DNA from 4 places in the Lentzea flaviverrucosa genome. Region 3 is predicted to be linked to each of the others. Evidence: riboswitches for the same ligand, from Rfam matches in the RefSeq annotation. Region 3 holds a riboswitch; each other region holds the start of a gene.
What was found. Region 3 has a riboswitch for cobalamin ahead of DFR72_RS22055 (putative cobaltochelatase). Riboswitches for the same ligand answer to the same signal wherever they lie in the genome.
Positions count from the first base shown of each region.

Region 1 (4,866 bases), on a different contig from region 3:
CTTGCAGGCTGTCCTGTGGGACATGGACGGCACGCTGCTGGACTCCGAGAAGCTGTGGGACATCCCGCTCTACGAGTACGCGGAGAAGCTCGGCGGCGTCCTGTCGCTGGAGACCCGTGAGCGCATGGTCGGCAGCAACGTGCCCACCACCATGCGCCTGCTGTTCGCCGACGTCGGCATCGAACCCACCGAGGCCGACATGGCCGACGGCGCCGCGTGGATCTCACGCCGCACCGAAGAGGTCTTCCGCACCGGCCTGCCGTGGCGTCCGGGTGCCCAGGAGGCGCTGCGGTCCGTGCGCGAGTCGGGCGTGCCGATGGCGTTGGTGACGTCGACCGAGCGCTCGCTGACCGAGGTCGCGCTGGACACGATCGGACGGGACCTGTTCGACGTGACCGTGTGCGGCGACGAGGTGGACGGGCTGAACAAGCCGCTGCCCGAGCCGTACCTGAAGGCGGCCCGGCTGCTGGGCGTGGACCCGGTGCGCTGCGTCGCGATCGAGGACTCGCCGACCGGGGTGGCCGCGGCCGTCGCCGCCGGGTGCACCGTGCTGGTCGTGCCGTGCGACGTCGAGGTCGAGGCGGGGGAGCGGCGGATCTTCCGCGACTCGCTCGTGGGCGTGGACGTCGACGTGCTGAAGGCCCTCTAGCCGGTGGTGCGGGGTGGCCGCTGGTCGCGACCACCGCGCACCGTCACGCGACTGCGGCCTTTTCGGAGGCCTTGACCCTCCGCGTGGCCGGATCGATCAGCAGGCCGAACACCACGCCGATGCCGACGTAGAGCGTGGCGAGCTGGGCGAGCGAGCTGAGGCGGAACTGCCACAGCACGTTCACCGGCATGTCCGCGGGGATCGTGTCCGGAGGCGCGGGGAACGCCAGCAGCACCACCGCGGCGGCCGCGGCCACCGCGAGGAGCACGGCCGTCGTCCGCACCGGCTGCGACTGAGCGCGCAGCTGCTCGGCGAGCCAGCTGGCGGCCCACACGATCACCAGACCGGCCACCACCACACCGAGGTAGAGCGCGGTCCGGTAGTTCACCGTCTCCGGGTCGCCCACGGCGGGCGGGTTGGCCGGGTACTTGAGCCACGGCAGCAGCGCCACGGCACCGAACACCGCGGCACCGAACGCGAAGCTGCGGCTGAACGGCGTGCTGCCGGTGAACCAGCGCTTCGACAGCGCGTAGGCCGTGGCGAACACCAGGCCCACCGCGATGCCGACGATCACCACGCCGAGCATGCCGCCCACGATCTGGGTGCCGCGGCTGACGAGCTCTTCCTCGCCACCGTGCGAATGGCCGGCTTCCTCACCGGCGGGTGCCCGGGCCTCCTCGACCGCGAGCGCGGCACGAATCGGGATCTCGGTCACCAGGAGCTGCACCAGCGCGGACGCGACACCGGCGATACCGCCGGCCGCGACTCCGCGCAGCGCGAGGGACTTGTACGTCGTCGTCATCTGCTTGATCAGTGGGTCTGATCAGTGGCAGGGGACGCCGAGGGCGTGGCGGCCGTCGTGGAAGAACTCGTGCAGCAACCCGGAACTCGCGCCGAGCGCGAGGCCGTTCTCCTGCAGGACCAGGTAGGTCACGATCAGGCCGAGCACTGAGACGGCGAAGGCCCATTTGGGCACGCGGACGGCGGACAGGCTTGCAGCGGGGCTCGTCATGACGGGCTCCTCCATACCTCGTGGAAGGTCAACTCTCCTTGCGGCGCCGCAGCCGGTCTCCTGACTCCCGGATCAACGCTGCCCCCGCGTCTTCCCAGTCCCGGAGGGGACCAGTGACGTGCTCGGCGGGGATCGCTTCCCGGTCACAGTGGCGAGGACCGCGCCGGATTCTCACCGGCTTCCCGTCACTGCGGCGCGTGCACCGTAAGTTGATCGGCTCGTCGAGCACAACCGGCCATAAGAGTTGTTGCGTTGCTCACTTCACGAGTGGACAGTCACCACACTTCCCACCTGCGGCGACGCGGTAGTAGAGACAGCAGCTCCTGCGCCGGAAAGTGACCTCGCCGGGAAAACTCAGGAATTCTCCCGCCTGTTCGAACGGCGGCGCGCTCATGAGCCGTTCGCCCCGTTCTTCCGCTTCCTCCTCCGTGAGCATGCGTGCGCGCACAACCATTTTCAGCGCGCCCGCGATGTTCGACATCGCATTGCCCCACAACAATCCGCGCGCCACCGGCGTGACCTGCTGGATCGCTTCCACCACCGGTTCGAGCGCCTCCGCGGCCTGCGGGCCCAGTCGCGGCTGGTCGATGCGGACGCTCAGGCCGTTCGCGGGGTGGTGCTGCCACCACAGGTTCTCCGGGCGCACGTCGATGGGGATGTTCGCGGCGGTAAGCGGGCTGAGCAGCCGTGCCGTGTAGCTGAGGAAGAACAGGCTCGCCGCCACGCGCGGTTCGTCGGCTTTGTACCGGTCGGCGATGGCGTCGATCGTGGTCTTGAGCGCCGGGCCCTCCAGAAGTGCCGTTCCCGGCAGCCAGGAATCGTCGGGCCTGCCCACGTCGAGGGCGAAGAACGGGTTGATCCCGCGCACGCGGCGCAGCGCTTCGAGTACCTCGGCGAACTCAGACACGAAGTTCACGCTACCGAGTGGAATCACTTCGCCAGGCACAGAAGCCCCGATCAGGAGGCGGACTGGTCGGCTAGCTTGAGATCGTGAGGACGGCCTACCGCTGCCGGGCCTATCCGGACCCAGACCAGATCGCGATGCTGAACCGTACTTTCGGGTGCGTGCGACTGGTGTGGAACAAGACTCTTGCCGAGCGGTCGCACCGCTACCGCACCGAGGGCAAGACCACCTCGTACCGGGAGACCGACGCCGCCCTCACTGCCTGGAAGCGCACCGACGACCTGGCCTTCTTGTCCGAAGTGTCCTGTGTGCCTCTGCAGCAGACGCTGCGTCACCAGTACACCGCGTACCGGAACTTCTTCGCCGGACACGCGCGGTTCCCGCGCTTCAAGTCGCGGACGGGCCGGCAGTCGGCGCACTTCACCCGCTCGGCGTTCCGCATGCGTGACGGTCAGCTGCATCTGGCCAAGACCACGGGACCGATGCACTTCGTGTGGTCGTTCGATCAGGTGAATCTGGCCACGCTTGAGCCCAGCATGGTCGTCGTCGCGCGAGGGCCTGACCACCGCTGGTACGTCACGTTCACAGTCGACATCAGCGACCCTGTGCCGCTGCCTGCTACCGGCCACGCCGTCGGTCTGGATCTCGGCGTGAAGGACTTCGTCGTCACGAGCGACGGCCAACGGATCGCCAATCCTCGGTATCTGGAACGCAAGGCGCACAACCTCGCCCGCTACCAGCGGCGTCTGGCTCGTGCGCAACGTGGCTCCAACAACCGCGTGAAAGCCAAGCGAAGAGTTGCTGCCGCGCACCGCAAGGTCTGCAATGCTCGCCGCGATTTCCTGCATCGCACCAGTACTCGCCTCGTCCGAGGTGCTGATGTCATCGCGATTGAGGATCTCGCGGTTGCGAACATGATTCGAAACCGGCGGATGGCGCGCGCGATCAGTGACGTGGCGTGGGGCGAGTTCCGGGCGATGCTGCAGTACACGGCGCATCGCGCCGGACGGACACTCCTGATCGCCGATCGCTGGTGTCCCAGCAGCAAGACGTGCTCAGCCTGCGGACATCTGCTGGCTGAGCTCAGTCTGTCCGTTCGACACTGGACGTGTCCGAACTGTCGCACTCGGCACGACCGGGACCTCAACGCGGCGAAGAACATCCTTGCGGCTGGTCGAGCCGTAGCCCGGCAAGTCACGGGCGATGCCTGTGGAGCTGACGTGAGACGGCGAGGGTTCGCCCTTCCGCTGTCAGCTGTGAAGCAGGAACCCCGCGTCGTGAGGCGCGCCTGATGGCGTCCGACATGAGTCGGACGGGGCTCCTCACCCGCGGGTGAGGAGAAAGTCAAGTCCATGGCCTGGGACAGATGCGACCGCGGTGTGGACGGGGGTCGCCGGGATGGGAGGATGTCGTGCCGTGAAGACCTTCGATTCCCTGTTCGCTGAACTGACCGAACGAGCCGCCACCAAGCCGGAGGGTTCCGGCACCGTCGCTGCGCTCGAGGCCGGGGTCCATGCGCAGGGGAAGAAGGTCCTGGAGGAGGCGGGCGAAGTCTGGATCGCCGCCGAGTACGAGTCCGACGAGAAGCTCTCCGAGGAGATCTCGCAGCTGCTCTACCGCCTCCAGGTGCTCATGCTGGGCCGTGGCCTCACGCTCGAAGACGTCTACAAGTACCTCTGACGGAAGACTTTCACATGCTGCGCGTAGCAGTCCCGAACAAGGGCGCGCTCGCTGAACGCGCCTCCGCCATGCTCACCGAGGCCGGTTACCGGCAGCGGCACGAGCCGCGTGACCTGACCGTGCTCGACAACAACAACGAGGTCGAGTTCTTCTTCCTGCGTCCCAAGGACATCGCGATCTACGTGGCGTCCGGTGACCTGGACCTCGGCATCACCGGCCGCGACCTGGCCGCCGACTCGGGTGCCGACGACAACGGCTCCTCCGTCGAGGAGCTGCTGGCGCTGGGCTTCGGCTCGTCGACCTTCCGCTACGCCGGGCCTCGCGGCACGGACTGGAAGGTCTCCGACCTCGAAGGCAAGCGCCTGGCCACCGCGTACCCGAAGCTCGTGGGCCGCGACCTCAAGGCCCGTGGCATCACCGCGAAGGTGATCCGTCTCGACGGCGCCGTGGAGATCTCGATCCAGCTGGGCGTGGCCGACCTGATCGCCGACGTCGTGGGCTCGGGCCGGACGCTCAAGCAGCACGACCTGGTGCCGTTCGGCGATCCGATCTGCGAGTCCGAGGCGATCCTGATCCACCGCAACGGCTCCGAGGTCACCGCGGCCAAGAAGCAGCTGACAG
Region 1 covers NZ_QQAU01000013.1:212,509-217,374, reverse strand. Annotated here, with positions in the region: gene DFR72_RS33455 (HAD family hydrolase) at 1-649, shown strand, start outside; gene DFR72_RS33450 (CbtA family protein) at 693-1,451, opposite strand; gene DFR72_RS33445 (CbtB domain-containing protein) at 1,473-1,661, opposite strand; cobalamin riboswitch at 1,695-1,869, opposite strand; gene DFR72_RS33440 ((2Fe-2S)-binding protein) at 1,918-2,568, opposite strand; gene DFR72_RS33435 (RNA-guided endonuclease InsQ/TnpB family protein) at 2,652-3,857, shown strand; gene DFR72_RS33430 (phosphoribosyl-ATP diphosphatase) at 3,982-4,245, shown strand; gene hisG (ATP phosphoribosyltransferase) at 4,260-4,866, shown strand, end outside.
Region 1: linked by a shared signal. The riboswitch ahead of DFR72_RS33445 (CbtB domain-containing protein) and the one ahead of DFR72_RS22055 (putative cobaltochelatase) in region 3 are both predicted to bind cobalamin.

Region 2 (4,866 bases), on a different contig from region 3:
GACCGAGGCCGACGACGACGACCTCTCCCTTCGGCTTGGCGGGCCGGGACTGGCTCGGGAGCACGGCGATGGAGAAGTACGGGACGGTCGAGGGGTCGACGTCGGCCAGCGGCGACATCTTCTGCCGGCTGGTCGTGGCGCGCTCGACGTACCAGGCGCCGTCGAGCCGCCCGGCCGTCTCCAGCGCCTCGCGGACGTTGCCGAAAGTGCGGCCCAGCTTGAGGATCGCGGCGCAGTCGGTGTCGGCGAGGCGGGCCGCGAGCTCGGCGGGCGGCAGCGTGCCGGGCAGGATCGTGAGCACCTCGTCGCGTTCCACCAGCGGCGTGCCGAGGACGGCCGACGCGCCGCTCACCGACGTCACGCCCGGGACGACCTCCCACTCGTAGCGGTCGGCGAGACGTTTGTGCATGTGCATGTAGGAGCCGTAGAAGAACGGGTCTCCCGCCGCCAGCACGACGACGTCGCGTCCGGCGTCGAGGTGCGCGGCCAGCTTGGCGGCGGCCTCCTCGTAGAAGGCGTCGATCTCGCCCTGGTAGTCGTCCGTGTCCTCGGTCGTGACCGGGTAGACGAGCTGTTCCAGTACTTGGCCTTCGCGGAAGTACGGCGCCGCGATGGTCTTGGCGACCGACTTGCCGTGCCGGGCGCTGTGGAACGCCACCACGTCGGCTTCGCTGATGAGTCGCGCGGCCTTGACCGTCACGAGTTCCGGGTCGCCGGGACCCAGGCCGACGCCGTAGAGCTTGCCCGTCATTCCTCTTCGCTCGCAATCGCGTTGATAGCCGCCGCCGTCATGGCACTGCCGCCGCGCCGGCCGCGCACCACCAGGAGCTCCAGATCCGTTGCGGCCAAAGCTTCCTTGGACTCCGCCGCCCCGATGAACCCGACCGGGATGCCGAGAACGGCGGCGGGCCGCGGTGCTCCGGCGGCGATCAGGTCGAGGAGGTGGAACAACGCCGTGGGGGCGTTGCCGATCGCGATCACCGCGCCGTCGAACCGGTCGGCGAGCAACTCCAGAGCCGCGGCGCTGCGGGTGTTGCCGATCTCCTGCGCCCGCGCGGGAGTGCGCGGATCCTGGAGGTAGCACAGGACCTCGTTGTCCTTCGGCAACCGGCGGCGGGTCACGCCGGACGCGACCATGTTGGCGTCGCACAGGATCGGAGCGCCCGCACGCAACGCCGCGCGGGCGTCGCGCACGACGTTCGGGGAGAACGCGACGTCGTCCGGCAAGTCGGTCATGCCGCACGCGTGGATCATGCGGACGACGACTTTCGCGACGTCGCCGGGGAACCTGGTGAGGTCCGACTCCGCGCGGATGGTGGCGAAGGACTGGCGGTAGATCTCCGCGCCGTCCCGGATGTACTGCGTCACCTGATCTCCTCGTAGCCGTCGCCGGTCGCGACGAACTCGATCACATCGCCGGCGGGACGACCGCACCGGCGGGCACAGCCCGACCAGTGCACCGCGCCGGGCCTGTCGGACCTGCTCCCTAGAATTGAAATTGGGGGTACCCGGCCTGGCGCGTGTGTGTGGTGCGGCGCATCGGTCCGTGCGGGCGAATCGTTCCGTGCGGGCGCATGGGCCTGTGCGGGCGCATCGACCCAAGCATGACCATCGACCCAAGCGCGCACATCGGCCCGCACGTCGGAGAGCGACTTCGCGCAGCCGGGACGGCCGGTGCAGGCGCTGACGCCGTGCCAGGGGGAGGCGGGGTCGGTGATCAGGCCGGTGACGTCGGTGCCGGCGGGCACGACCAGACCGCGCCACGGCGTCAGGCGGAGCGCGACGCCGGGGAGCTGGGAGGCGTCCAACCGGCCCAGCGGAACACCTGGCGTCAAAGGTGAAGGTGCGACAGGCGTCACAACGGGGGTGAACGCGGCACCGGACGAGACGCCGAAGTGCGCGGTGATCTTTCGCACACCGCCGTCCACTTCGGACAGGCGCCAGGCGGGTCCGCGCATCGACTGGAACAGGCGGGCGGCGGTCACCACGGCGTCCACCGGGTCGGACACGCGGACTCCTGTATCGGTACCGGAGAGCAGGAGCACATCGCCGACGAGGCCGAGGTCGCCGCCCAGCCCGCTCACCGAAGCGCCGACCGTGACCAGGAAACGCCCTGGTAGCGAGGCCAGCTCGGGGTCCGCGCACAGGGCTGTGTCCAGCGCGTCGACCAGGTCCTGGTTGTCGTCCAGGGGCGCCGCGATGATGTTGCGGATGCGCTCGTGCGACCAGGAGGGCAGCAGGCCCGCCGCACGCAACCGCTCACCCAGCTCCACGCCGTCCGCGAGCCCTCTGATCTGGAGGTTCGCGCGCGAGGTCAGCTCGATCGAGCCGTTGCCCAGTTCGGCGGCGGCGAGCCGGACCACGTCCCACTGAGCAGCGGAAAGAGTGCCGCCGGGCACCCGGATGCGCGCCAGCCCGCCGTCGGCCGCGGCGTGCAGCTCGACGGCGCCGGGGCAGGCGTCCGGGTGACTACGCATAGGTCGGACTGTAACCCGCCGGTTAGGGTGAGCCCGAACGACGAAGCGCAGGAGGAAGCCGGTGTGAATCCGGCGCGGTCCCGCCACTGTGACCAGCGAACACCGCTGGGAGTCAGGAACTCCGCTTCGCCAGTCACCCGCACTTTGGGGCGAGGACCCCACGAGGGATGGAGCCTGCGTGATCCTGCTGCTGTCGACTTCCGACACCGACCTGCTGTCGGCGCGTGCGAGCGGTGCCGACTACCGGCTCGGCAACCCCGCCCGGCTCACCGTCGACGACCTGCCCGCACTGGTGGACGGCGCCGACCTCGTCCTCGTGCGCATCCTCGGCGGCCGCCGGATGTGGGAGGAGGGCCTCGACTGGCTGCTGGCCGGGGGCCTGCCCGTGGTGGTGCTCGGCGGTGAGCAGCAGCCCGACGCGGCGCTGATGGAGCTCTCCACGGTGCCCGGTGGCGTCTGCGCGGAGGCGCACCTCTACCTCGCGCACGGCGGCCCGGCGAACCTCACCGAGCTGCACAAGTTCCTGTCCGACACCGTGCTGCTGACCGGCCACGGCTTCGAGGCACCCGCCGCCACTCCCTCGTGGGGTGTGCTGGAACGGGAGACCCGGCCGGAGGAGGGCCCGACGGTCGCGGTGCTCTACTACCGCGCGCACCACGTCGCCGGGAACACGGCCTTCGTGCACGCCCTGTGCGACGCGATCGAGGCCAAGGGCGGCAGGCCGCTGCCGGTGTACTGCTCCTCGCTGCGCACCGCCGAACCCGAGCTGCTCGACACGCTGCGCGAGGCCGACGCGCTGGTCGTGACGGTGCTCGCGGCCGGTGGCACGAACCCCGCCAAGGCGTCCGCCGGTGGCGACGACGAAGCGTGGGACGTCGGCGCGCTGGCCGCGCTCGACGTGCCGATCCTGCAGGGCCTGTGCCTCACGTCGAGCCGCGAGTCCTGGGACTCCAACGACGACGGACTGTCTCCTTTGGACACCGCGACCCAGGTCGCGATCCCCGAGTTCGACGGCCGGATCATCACGGTTCCGTTCTCCTTCAAGGAGATCGACGCCGACGGCCTCACGGTCTACGTCGCCGACCCGGAACGGGCGCTGCGCGTCGCGGGCATCGCGGTCCGGCACGGCCGTCTGCGCCACATCCCGGTCGCGGAACGCAAGGTCGTCGTGATGCTGTCGGCGTACCCGACGAAGCACTCCCGCATCGGCAACGCGGTCGGGCTCGACACGCCCGCGTCGACCGTCCGGCTGCTGAAGGCCATGCAGGAGCACGGTTACGACATCGGCGACGAGCTGCCGGGCGTCCAGGAGCTCGACGGCGACAAGCTGATCCACGCGCTGATCGCCGCCGGTGGCCAGGACGCCGACTGGCTGACGCAGGAGCAGTTCGAGAGCAACCCGATCCGCATCGCGGCGGCCGACTACCGCGAGTTCCACGAGACGCTGCCCGACGAGTTCCGCGAGTCGATGCGCGAGCACTGGGGTGAGGCGCCGGGCTCGTTGTTCGTCGACTTCTCGAAGTCGAAGGACGGCGAGATCGTGCTGGCCGCGCTGCGGTCCGGCAACGTCGCGGTGATCGTCCAGCCGCCGCGCGGGTTCGGCGAGAACCCGATCGCGATCTACCACGACCCCGATCTGCCGCCGTCGCACCACTACCTCGCGGCGTACCGGTGGATCGAGTCGAACTTCGGCGCCGACGCCGTCGTGCACGTCGGCAAGCACGGCAACCTGGAGTGGTTGCCGGGCAAGACGGTCGGCATGTCGGCGTCCTGCGGCACGGACGCGGCGCTCGGCGACCTGCCGCTGATCTACCCGTTCCTCGTCAACGACCCCGGCGAGGGCACGCAGGCGAAGCGGCGTGCGCACGCCACGCTGGTCGACCACCTCGTGCCGCCGATGGCCCGCGCCGACAGCTACGGCGACATCGCGCGCCTGGAGCAGCTGCTCGACGAGTACGGGAACATCTCCGCGATGGACCCGGCCAAGGTGCCGGCGATCCGCGCGCAGATCTGGACGCTGATCAAGGCCGCGAAGCTCGACCACGACCTGGGACTCGACGACCGGCCCCACGACGCGGAGTTCGACGAGTTCATCCTGCACGTCGACGGCTGGCTGTGCGAGGTCAAGGACGTCCAGATCCGCGACGGCCTGCACATCCTCGGTGAGGCTCCCACGGGCTCCGTCCGCGTCAACCTCGTGCTGGCGATGTTGCAGGCGCGGCAGATGTGGGGCGGTCAGGTCGCCGCGCTGCCCGGCCTGCGCGAGGCCCTCGGGCTCACGACCACGGGCCGTGAAGACGTCGACGTGGTGGAGGAGCAGGCTCGCGTGCTCGTCCAGGCGATGGAGGACGCGGGCTGGGACCGTTCCGCCGCAGCGGGTCTGCACGAG
Region 2 covers NZ_QQAU01000019.1:167,347-172,212, forward strand. Annotated here, with positions in the region: gene DFR72_RS40965 (precorrin-2 C(20)-methyltransferase) at 1-751, opposite strand, end outside; gene DFR72_RS40970 (precorrin-8X methylmutase) at 748-1,368, opposite strand; gene DFR72_RS40975 (hypothetical protein) at 1,365-2,477, opposite strand; cobalamin riboswitch at 2,486-2,620, shown strand; gene cobN (cobaltochelatase subunit CobN) at 2,656-4,866, shown strand, end outside.
Region 2: linked by a shared signal. The riboswitch ahead of cobN (cobaltochelatase subunit CobN) and the one ahead of DFR72_RS22055 (putative cobaltochelatase) in region 3 are both predicted to bind cobalamin.

Region 3 (4,866 bases):
AACGGGTCCTCGTCGCACGCCGACCTGCGGCGGCTCGTGGCCTCGTTCTTCACACCGGCGCGCGTCGCCGCTGCGGAGCCTCGCATCCGGTCCCTGGTTTCGGAACGCCTGGGTGGCGCGGATCTCGTGCGCTCGCTCGCGTGGGACCTGCCCGCGATCGTGCTGATGGACCTGCTGGGGCTGCCGAACGTCGACATCCCGACGCTGAAGCGCTGGAGCACCGGTTCGCTGGAGTTCTTCTGGGGCGACATCACCCGCGAACGGCAGATGGAGCTGGTCGACGACGTCGGCGACTTCCACCAGTGGCTGGTCAAGCGCTACCACGCCCGCGACGGCGAGCTGTTCTGCGCGCTGGCCGACGCCGGGGTGTCCGCTGAGGACTCCGCCGGTCTCTGCTACTTCCTGCTGATCGCGGGCCAGGAGACGACGACCCAGCTGTTGTCCACGGCGTTGCGCCGCGCGTTGCAGGACCGCTCGCTGTGGGCGCGACTGCCCGAACCCGGCGTGGCCGAGTCGTTCGTCGAGGACGTGCTGCGGACCGAGACGCCCGTGGTGACGTGGCGGCGGCTGACCGCGCGGGAGGTCGTGCTGTCCGGTGTGCGCGTGCCTGCCGGTGCGGAGCTCGTGTTGTTGTTGAGCGGCAAGGAAACCGACCCCCGGCACCTCGCGTTCGGCTATGGCAGGCACTTCTGCCTCGGGGCGGGGCTGGCCCGGTTGGAGGCCGCCGTGACGTTGCGGACCGTCGCCGAGCACGAGCCGTCGTTGCGCCTGGCAGGGCCGGAGCCGGAGTGGCTGAACCTGCTGTCGTTCCGCGCGCCGAAGTCGGTGGCAGTGACCCGCTGACCTGAGGTTTGATGCCCGGGTGATGAATCGACAGCTCTCCGGAACCCGCAAGAAGACGCTCCTGGAGAGGCTCGGCCCGGTGCCGGACGTCGACCCCGACCGCTACGGCGACGGCGGGCCGGTGGGCGCGCTGGAGACGCGGGTCGCGCAGCTCCTGGGCACCGAGGCCGCGCTGTTCGTGCCGACCGGGACCATGGCGCAGCAGATCGCCCTCAAGTGCTGGGCGGACCGCACGCACAACCCGATCGTGGCGATGCATCCGCAGGCCCACCAGCTCAACCACGAGGACGACGCGCTCACCGTGCTGTCCGGCCTGCGCCCGATCAAGGTGCCGAACTCCCAGGTCGCGACCTGCCCGGAGCCGTACGGGACGCTGCAGCTGGAGGTGCCGGACCGCGAGGCCGGGTTCGTCCTGCCGACCTGGGACGAGCTGACCTCGCTCGTCGACGCCGCCCGCGAGCGGGACGCGGTCGTGCACCTCGACGGCGCGCGGCTGTGGGAGAGCACCTTCGGCCTGGGCAAGCCGCTGCCGGAGATCGCGGGCCTGTTCGACTCGGTCTACGTGTCGTTCTACAAGTCCCTCGAAGGCGTCTCCGGCGCGGCGCTCGCCGGCACCCAGGACTTCGTCGACCAGGCACGGGTGTGGCGGCACCGGTACGGCGGCATGCTGTTCCAGCAGTGGCCGGCGGCGCTGTCCGCGTTGCACGGCCTGGACACCGTGCTGCCGAAGCTCGGCACGTACGTCGAGCACGCCAAGGTCGTGGCGTCCGCCATGGGGCTGCCCGAGCCGCACACCCACCAGTTCGCGCTGCACCTGCCCGGCGACCCGCAGCGGCTGACCGAGGTGAGCGGCCAGTTCCTCGGCAACTTCTGGCGGGACGGGACGCTCGCGAAGAACGAGATCACCATCGCCGAGCCCGCCCTGGAGTGGACGGCGGACGAGGTCGCGGAGGCCTGGGCGGAGTTCCAGAGTCTGATCTAGGCCTGTCCTGCAAGTCTCGTCCGCGACAGTCGCGGCCGAGGGCCACGGAGGCGGTACCGCCGCAACGCCCGAATACGCCCGGTATGAGGGCATAGCGGCGGCACCGCCTCCGTGACTCTCGACCGTGACTCTCATCGAACGGACTTACAGGACAGGCCTAGGGCGACGTCGCTCACCTGGCTGTTGGACCTGGCCGTGCGAAATGCGACGATGCCGGGGCTGTGAGGGGAGTGCGAGGAAGCCGGTGTGAATCCGGCGCCGTCCCGCGACTGTGACCGGTAGCGAGAGAACCGGGAGTCAGGAACTCGTCCCCCTCTTCGACCACCTACCGCGGGCGTGGACACCCGAGGAAGGACTTCGCCGAGCATGTACCCCTTTTCGGCTGTCGTCGGACATGAAGACCTCCGCCTTGCCCTGCTGCTGAACGCCGTGCACCCCGGCATCGGCGGCGTTCTCGTCCGCGGCGAGAAGGGCACGGCGAAGTCGACCATCGTGCGTGCCCTCGCCGCGCTGCTGCCCGACCTCGACGTGTCCCGGGGCTGCCGCTTCGGCTGCGCGCCCGGCACCACCGACTGCCCCGACGCACCGCACGAGGACGTCGAACGGCGTCCCGCCCGGCTCGTGGAACTGCCCGTCGGCGCCACCGAGGACCGGCTGGTCGGGTCGCTCGACCTGGAGAAGGCGCTGACCGAGGGCGTGCGGGCGTTCCAGCCCGGCCTGCTGGCCGCGGCGCACCGCGGCGTGCTCTACGTCGACGAGGTCAACCTGCTGCACGACCACCTGGTCGACCTGTTGCTCGACGCCGCCGCCATGGGCCGCGCGCACGTCGAGCGCGAGGGCGTCTCGGTCTCGCACCCGTCGCAGTTCCTGCTGGTCGGCACGATGAACCCCGAGGAGGGCGAGCTGCGGCCGCAGCTGCTCGACCGGTTCGGGCTGACCGTGGCGGTGAAGGCCGCGCGGGACGTCGCCGTGCGCACCGAGGTCATCCGGCGGCGGCTCGCCTACGAGGCCGACCCCGTCACGTTCGCGGCGAAGTGGGCCGGGCAGGACGCCGAGCTCAAGCAGAAGATCACCGACGCGCGCGCCAACCTGAAGCGGGTGTCCCTTCCGGACGGTGAGCTGCGCCGGATCGCCGCCGTCTGCGCCGCTTTCGAGGTCGACGGCATGCGCGCGGACCTCGTCGTCGCCCGTGCCGCCACCGCCCACGCGGCGTGGCGCGGCGCCACCGAGGTCGAGGAGACGGACGTCGAGACCGCGGTCCGGCTCGCGTTGCCGCACCGGCGCCGCCGCGACCCGTTCGACGAGCCCGGCATCGAGGAGCAGCAGCTCGAGGACGCGATGCGCCAGGCGGCCGAACACGCGGAGGAGCCGCCGGAGGGCCCGGACGACGACGGCCCCGGCGGCGGCGAGCTGCCCGAGCCGCAGGAAGGCCCCAAGGGCAACGGGAACGCGCCTCAGGACCGTCCGGCGCCGGAGCCCGCGCCCGCGTTCAAGGCGCGGCTGCTGGAGGTCCCCGGAGTCGGCGAAGGCGCGCCAGGCAAGCGTTCCCGCGCCCGCGCCCGCACCGGCAGGATCGTCCGTTCGTCCAAAGTGGACGGTAACGGGCTGCATCTGGTCGACACCCTGACGAACGCGGCACCGCACCAGGCAGCGCGTGGCCGCAGTGGGCCCGGACTGCTGCTCACCGCCACCGACCTGCGCAAGGCGGTCAGGGAGGGCAAGGAGTCGAACCTCGTCCTGTTCGTCGTCGACGCTTCCGGCTCGATGGCCGCGCAGAAGCGGATGTCGGCCGTCAGCGGCGCGGTGATCTCGTTGCTGCGCGACGCTTACCAGCGCAGGGACAAGGTAGGCGTGGTGACGTTCCGCGGGCAGACCGCCGAGGTCGCGTTGCCACCGACGACCTCGGTGGACGCGGCTGCCACCAGGCTCAAGAAGATGCGCACCGGAGGCCGGACTCCGCTCGCGGACGGCCTGCTCAAGGCCCACCGCGTCCTGGAGATCGAACGGATGCGCGATCCTCGGAAGCGCCCGCTCGTGGTGCTGCTGACGGACGGCCGCGCGACGTCGTCCGGCCTGGGGGGCGACCCCACCAAGGACGCGCTCAAAGCCGCGACACTGCTGGAGAAGACCGCCGTCGTGGTCGTCGACTGCGAACAGGGCCACGTGCGCCTCGGTCTCGCCCAGAAGATCGCTGAAGCGCTTCAAGGCACTTGCGTGAAGCTCGACCAGCTCAGCGCCGACCACCTCGCCGGCGTCGTCCGGGCCGCATAAGGAGAACCCAGTGCCTCAAGGACAACCCACCGAGGTGCCGAAGGACGGCCTGACCACGCGCCAGCGCAGGAACAGGCCGTTGCTGATGCTGCACACCGGTGAGATGAAGGGGAAGTCGACGTCGGCCTTCGGCATGGCGTTGCGCGGCTGGAACCAGGGATGGGACATCGGCGTGTTCCAGTTCGTGAAGTCCGCCAAGTGGAAGGTGGGCGAGGAGTCCGCCTTCAAGGCGCTCGGCCGGCTGCACGACGAGACCGGCGAGGGCGGCGCCGTCGAGTGGCACAAGATGGGCGAGGGCTGGTCCTGGACCCGCAAGCAGGGCACCGAGGACGACCACGCCACGGCCGCGCTCGAGGGCTGGCACGAGATCCAGCGCAGGATCAACGCCGAACGCCACGGCTTCTACGTGCTCGACGAGTTCACCTACCCGCTGCACTGGGGCTGGATCGACGTCGACGAGGTCGTGGAGACGCTCGCGAACCGGCCCGGCCACCAGCACGTCGTGATCACCGGCAGGTACGCGCCGCAGAAGCTGGTCGACGCCGCCGACCTCGTGGTGGAGATGACCAAGGTCAAGCACCCGATGGACGCCGGGCAGAAGGGGCAACGGGGGATCGAGTGGTGAACAGGCTGGTCGTCGCCGCCCCGGCCTCCGGCAGCGGCAAGACCACCGTCGCGACGGGCCTGATGGCCGCGTTGCGCGCGGCCGGGTCGCGGGTCGCGCCGTTCAAGGTGGGACCCGACTACATCGACCCCGGCTACCACTCGCT
Region 3 covers NZ_QQAU01000006.1:481,256-486,121, reverse strand. Annotated here, with positions in the region: gene DFR72_RS22065 (cytochrome P450 family protein) at 1-843, shown strand, start outside; gene DFR72_RS22060 (threonine aldolase family protein) at 866-1,825, shown strand; cobalamin riboswitch at 2,026-2,152, shown strand; gene DFR72_RS22055 (putative cobaltochelatase) at 2,192-4,096, shown strand; gene cobO (cob(I)yrinic acid a,c-diamide adenosyltransferase) at 4,107-4,721, shown strand; gene DFR72_RS22045 (cobyrinic acid a,c-diamide synthase CobB) at 4,715-4,866, shown strand, end outside.

Region 4 (4,866 bases), on a different contig from region 3:
GTCGGCGAACTCGACGGCCTCCTTCGACGCCATCGGCGTGCCGAGCGTGAACAGCGCGTCCTGGAAACCCATCAGCCCCAGGCCCACGGGCCGGTGCTTCAGGTTGGAGTTCCTGGCTTCCGGGATCGTGTAGTAGTTCACGTCGATCACGTTGTCGAGCATGCGCACCGCGGTGCGCACGGTCTTCTCGAGCCGCGCGTGGTCGATGCCGTCCTCTGTCACGTGCCGCGCGAGGTTGACACTGCCGAGGTTGCAGACCGCGACCTCGTCGACGGCGGTGTTCAGGGTGATCTCGGTGCACAGGTTGGACGAGTGCACGACACCGCTGTGCTGCTGCGGCGAACGCAGGTTGCACGGGTCCTTGAACGTGATCCACGGGTGGCCGGTCTCGAACAGCATGGTCAGCATGCGCCGCCACAGGTCGACGGCGGGAAGCCGGCGGAAGACCTTGATCTCGCCGTTGTCGGCCATCTCCTCGTACGCGCGGTACTTCTCGGCGAACTCGCTGCCGAACGCGTCGTGCAGGTCCGGCACCTCGTCGGGGGAGAAGAGCGTCCACTGGCCGTTCGCGCGCACGCGGCGGATGAACTCGTCCGGCACCCAGTTCGCGGTGTTCATGTCGTGCGTGCGGCGGCGTTCGTCGCCGGTGTTCTTGCGCAGGTCGAGGAACTCCTCGACGTCGATGTGCCAGGTCTCCAGGTAGGCGCAGACAGCGCCCTTCCGCTTCCCGCCGTTGTGAGCGAGACCGGCCGTGGTCATGTAGGACTCGTCGGTCTCGACCTTGAGGTCGAACACCGTCGGCACGACTTCGGTCTCCCTCACGTCCCGGACGCGCGAGAACACCATGCCGGCGTGCTCGATCCAGTTGCGCTTGGTGATCGGGCGGCAGCCGACGAGCTCGGCGATGCCTGGGACAGCGGGAACCCGGATGTCGAAAGTCTTGGTCACGCCGGAGAAGCTGATCTGAGTTCCGTTGGAGCGAGTGCCAGTGTGGTTCTGCTCGCGTTCGCGATGCTGCCCTGCGGACGGCACGCCCAGGCGCAACAACTGGTACCGGATGCCTGCCGCCAGCGCGGGGGACGTCGTGGTGAAGTAGACCTCGACGCCGCGGGAGACCCCGCCGTCTGTTTCCAGGAGTCCTTGGAGCAGGTTCCGCGTCTGCGCGTGCGGGAGGTGCGAGAACCGGCGGGCGATGCGCTTGTGACGGTGCTCGTCGTACAGATCGCCGTAGGTGAACGGCAAGGTGGGTTCGCCCGCTCCGAGGATGCGGCCGGTTGTGGAGTCGCGTCGGACCCCTCGGCCGGACGCCCAACAGATCTGGCGGTACGTGCTTTCTTCCCGGCCGTTCTCCCAGTAGTGGATCCCGCGTTCGGAGAGGTAGTGCTGTACGAAATCGAGATGGACGTCCAACTCGGGGTTACCCGACACACCCCACTGGTAGCCATCCTTCGACAGATGCCCGTCACCCAAGAGGATCCCGTACAGCCGCGCGTCGTCGTCAGTCAGATCGTGGACCGGGACGATCTCCTTCGGAACAACCTGGGCAACGTAGTCGCCTTTCTCCAGGTTGCCGGCCTCGATCCACTCCGGCCTGACCTTGTCGTCGGTCAGCCACTTGAGGGTGCGGCTGTTCGCTTGTTCCATCGGAACACCCTTGATGGCGTAGAACGGGTGCCCCGTCGTGACTTTCAGCGTCTCCACGGAGTGCTTGACCTTCACCTCGACCATCGGGTCGGCTTGGTCGTAGAGCATCACATCAGTGACCTCGCGGTAGTTGCCGCTCACACCGAGCACCAGGTCGCCGATCCGGATGTCCTTGATCGCCTTGGCTCCGTCGGCGGTGTAGACGCCGGTCTCCGGTGCGAAGCACTGATTCACGGCTACCGCGGTGTCGTTCGCGACCTTGAGGAACGGCACGACGCCCTGCGACTTGCCGTTGGTGCCCTTGATGTGCGCGCCGATGCCGCGCACCGGGGTCCAGTCGTTGCCGAGACCGCCGGCGAACTTGGAGAGCAGCGCGTTGTTGCTGATGCCGTGGAAGATGGCGGCGAGGTCGTCGTCCACGGTGGTGAGGAAGCACGACGAGAGCTGCGGGCGTGTGGTGCCGGAGTTGAACAGGGTCGGCGTCGAGCACATGAAGTCGAAGCTCGACAGCAGCTCGTAGAACTCGATCGCGCGGGCGTTCCGGTCGTCCTCCTCGAGGGCGAGGCCCATCGCGACGCGCATGAAGAACGCCTGCGGCAGTTCGTAGCGGCGGTCGTCGTGGTGCAGGAAGTAGCGGTCGTAGAGCGTCTGCATGCCCAGGAACTGGAAGTTCAGGTCGCGGGAGGCGTCGAGCGCCGCACCGAGCCTGGTCAGGTCGAAGTCGGCCAGACGCGGGTCGAGCTGGCCCAGCTCGATGCCGTGGCGGACGAACTGCGCGAAGTACTCCGGGTAGCGCTCGGTCATCTCGGCGTGCGACAGGGGGATTCCGCAGGCCTCGGTGCGGAGCTTGTCCAGCAGCAGGCGGGCGCTGACGTAGGAGTAGTCCGGGTCGTGCTCGACCATCGTGCGGGCGGCCATGATCGGCGCGAGTGCGAGCTCGGCGTCGGTGATGCCGTCGTAGAGGGTCCGCTTGGTCTCGGCCAGAACCGCCTCGGCCGACGCGTGGGGCAGGTCGGCGCAGGCTTCGTCGATGACCACTGAAAGGCGGTCGGGCACGCTCTCTCCTCCGAGATCGGCCCGAGGAAACGCGTGCGCGCACCAGCGGTCGACACCACTGGTGCACACAGCCGCCCTCCCTCGGGGCACCGTGTCGTGCGCGCAGGCTTGCGCGCACACCAATGGCAGGTCTTCGGACTCGTGGGCGTACCTCTGGCGCCTACCGGCCGTCGCTTCCCAGGTCTCGCGACCCAGTGCTTCGTTGACGGCTTTCGTTCCCACTCACCGCTGCGGGGCAGTCCCGGACTTTCACCGGGTTCCCTCTTGCCTCACCGGCCCGGTTGAGTCGGGTCGGTGAACCACTAGCGCGGCAGATACTACATGTGGTGGTGGGGTCTTGATCACCACCCAACATGCGCGTGTCGTGGGTTAGGGTCGAGAACGTGGATGATCTTCGGCCTCGGGTCGTCATCGGTGCTCTGGTCAGCGCGGGGCTCGCCTCGGCGTCCCTTTTCGCAGGGACGGCGGCGCCCGTGGCGAGCGGTGTCCTGGCCGTCGCGGCGGTGCTGGTGATGATCACGACCCGGCGATCAGGGTCACCCCGAGAGTGATCATCACGGCGGCGATCAGGCCGTCCAGCACCCGCCACGCGCGGGGCTTCGCGAACAACGGGCTGAGCAGCCGCGCGCCGAACCCGAGCGCGACGAACCAGGTGATGCTCGCCGTCACCGCTCCGACCCCGAACAGCCAGCGGCCGGCCGCGATCGAGCCGAGCAGCACCAGCGTGTCGAGGTACACGTGCGGGTTGAGCCACGTCAGCGCGAGCGCCGTCAGCACGGGCCGGCTGCTCGTCTCCGTTCCCGCGTTGAGCGCCGACGGCCTGAACGCCCTGCGCGCCGCCAGAAACCCGTATCCCAGCAGGAAGATCCCGCCCACGACGGCGGCGACAGTGATGGCCTGCGGGAACTTCTTCACGATCACGCCGAACCCGGCGACGCCCACCGCGACCAGGATCGCGTCCGAAAGCGCGCACACGGCGACGACCTCCACGACCGCCTGCCGGCGAAGTCCTTGGCGCAGCACGAAAGCGTTCTGCGCGCCGATCGCGACGATCAGGGTCATCATGGTGCCGAAGCCGAGCAGCAGGTCAGTCACGAGTTCCACGGTATTTACGCGGTCTTGATGAGGCCAGCTAAAGATTCTTAAGTAGCATTAGTCGCTGTGATGGATCTCGACCTGGTGCGCACGCTGCTCGCGGTCGTCGACGCGGGCACGTTCGACGCGGCCGCCACCGCGCTGCACGTCACTCCTTCCGCTGTCTCGCAACGCATCAAGGCCCTGGAGCAACGGACTGGCCGCGTGCTGCTGGTGCGGGCGCGCCCGGTCCGCCTGACGCCGTCGGGCGAGGTGATCGTCCGTTACGGTCGGCAACTGCTGGCCCTGGACCAGGACCTCGACGCGGCACTGGGCGAGGACGCGGTGGTGCGGGTGCCGATCGCGGTGAACGCCGACTCGCTCGCCACGTGGTTCCTGCCCGCCCTGCAACGGGTGTCACCTGACCTGCGGATCTCCTTCGACCTGCACCGCGAGGACCAGGACCACACGACGGCGTTGCTGCGGCAGGGGCTGGTGATGGCGGCGGTGACGTCCTCGCGCGAGCCGGTGGCGGGCTGCTCGGTGACCAAGCTGGGCGAGATCCGTTATGCGGCAATGGCCTCGTCGTCCTTTGTGGAGCGCTACCGGGACGGCCTGCCGAAGTCGTGGCTCCCGGACGCGCCGGTGGTCGTGTTCGACCGCAACGACGACCTGCAGGACCGCTTCGTGCGCACGCTGACCCGCGGGCGCGGCGCCTCGGATCACCGCCACTACGTGCCGTCGTCCGAGGTGTACGTGCGGGCGATCGTGGCCGGGCTCGGCTGGGGAATGGTGCCGCCGCAACAACTCCAGGACGGTCTCGTCGACCTCGTGCCGGGTCGCACCATCTCGGTGCCGCTGTACTGGCAGCAGTGGAAGCTCGACTCGCCGGCGCTGACCGCGGTGGCCGAGGCGGTGGCGGCCGAGGCGGGCGTGGCGCTGCGGTAGGCGTTAGCCTCGACGCCATGACCGGCGAGCCGATGAACCTCAACGGGAAGACCGCAGTCATCTACGGCGGTGCGGGCAACGTGGGCGGCGCGATCGCCGCCGCGTTCACCGAGGCGGGGGCCAGTGTGCACCTGGCCGGCCGCA
Region 4 covers NZ_QQAU01000012.1:129,958-134,823, reverse strand. Annotated here, with positions in the region: gene DFR72_RS47200 (ribonucleoside-diphosphate reductase subunit alpha) at 1-2,700, opposite strand, end outside; cobalamin riboswitch at 2,808-3,019, opposite strand; gene DFR72_RS31600 (LysE/ArgO family amino acid transporter) at 3,217-3,765, opposite strand; gene DFR72_RS31595 (LysR family transcriptional regulator ArgP) at 3,865-4,722, shown strand; gene DFR72_RS31590 (SDR family NAD(P)-dependent oxidoreductase) at 4,755-4,866, shown strand, end outside.
Region 4: linked by a shared signal. The riboswitch ahead of DFR72_RS47200 (ribonucleoside-diphosphate reductase subunit alpha) and the one ahead of DFR72_RS22055 (putative cobaltochelatase) in region 3 are both predicted to bind cobalamin.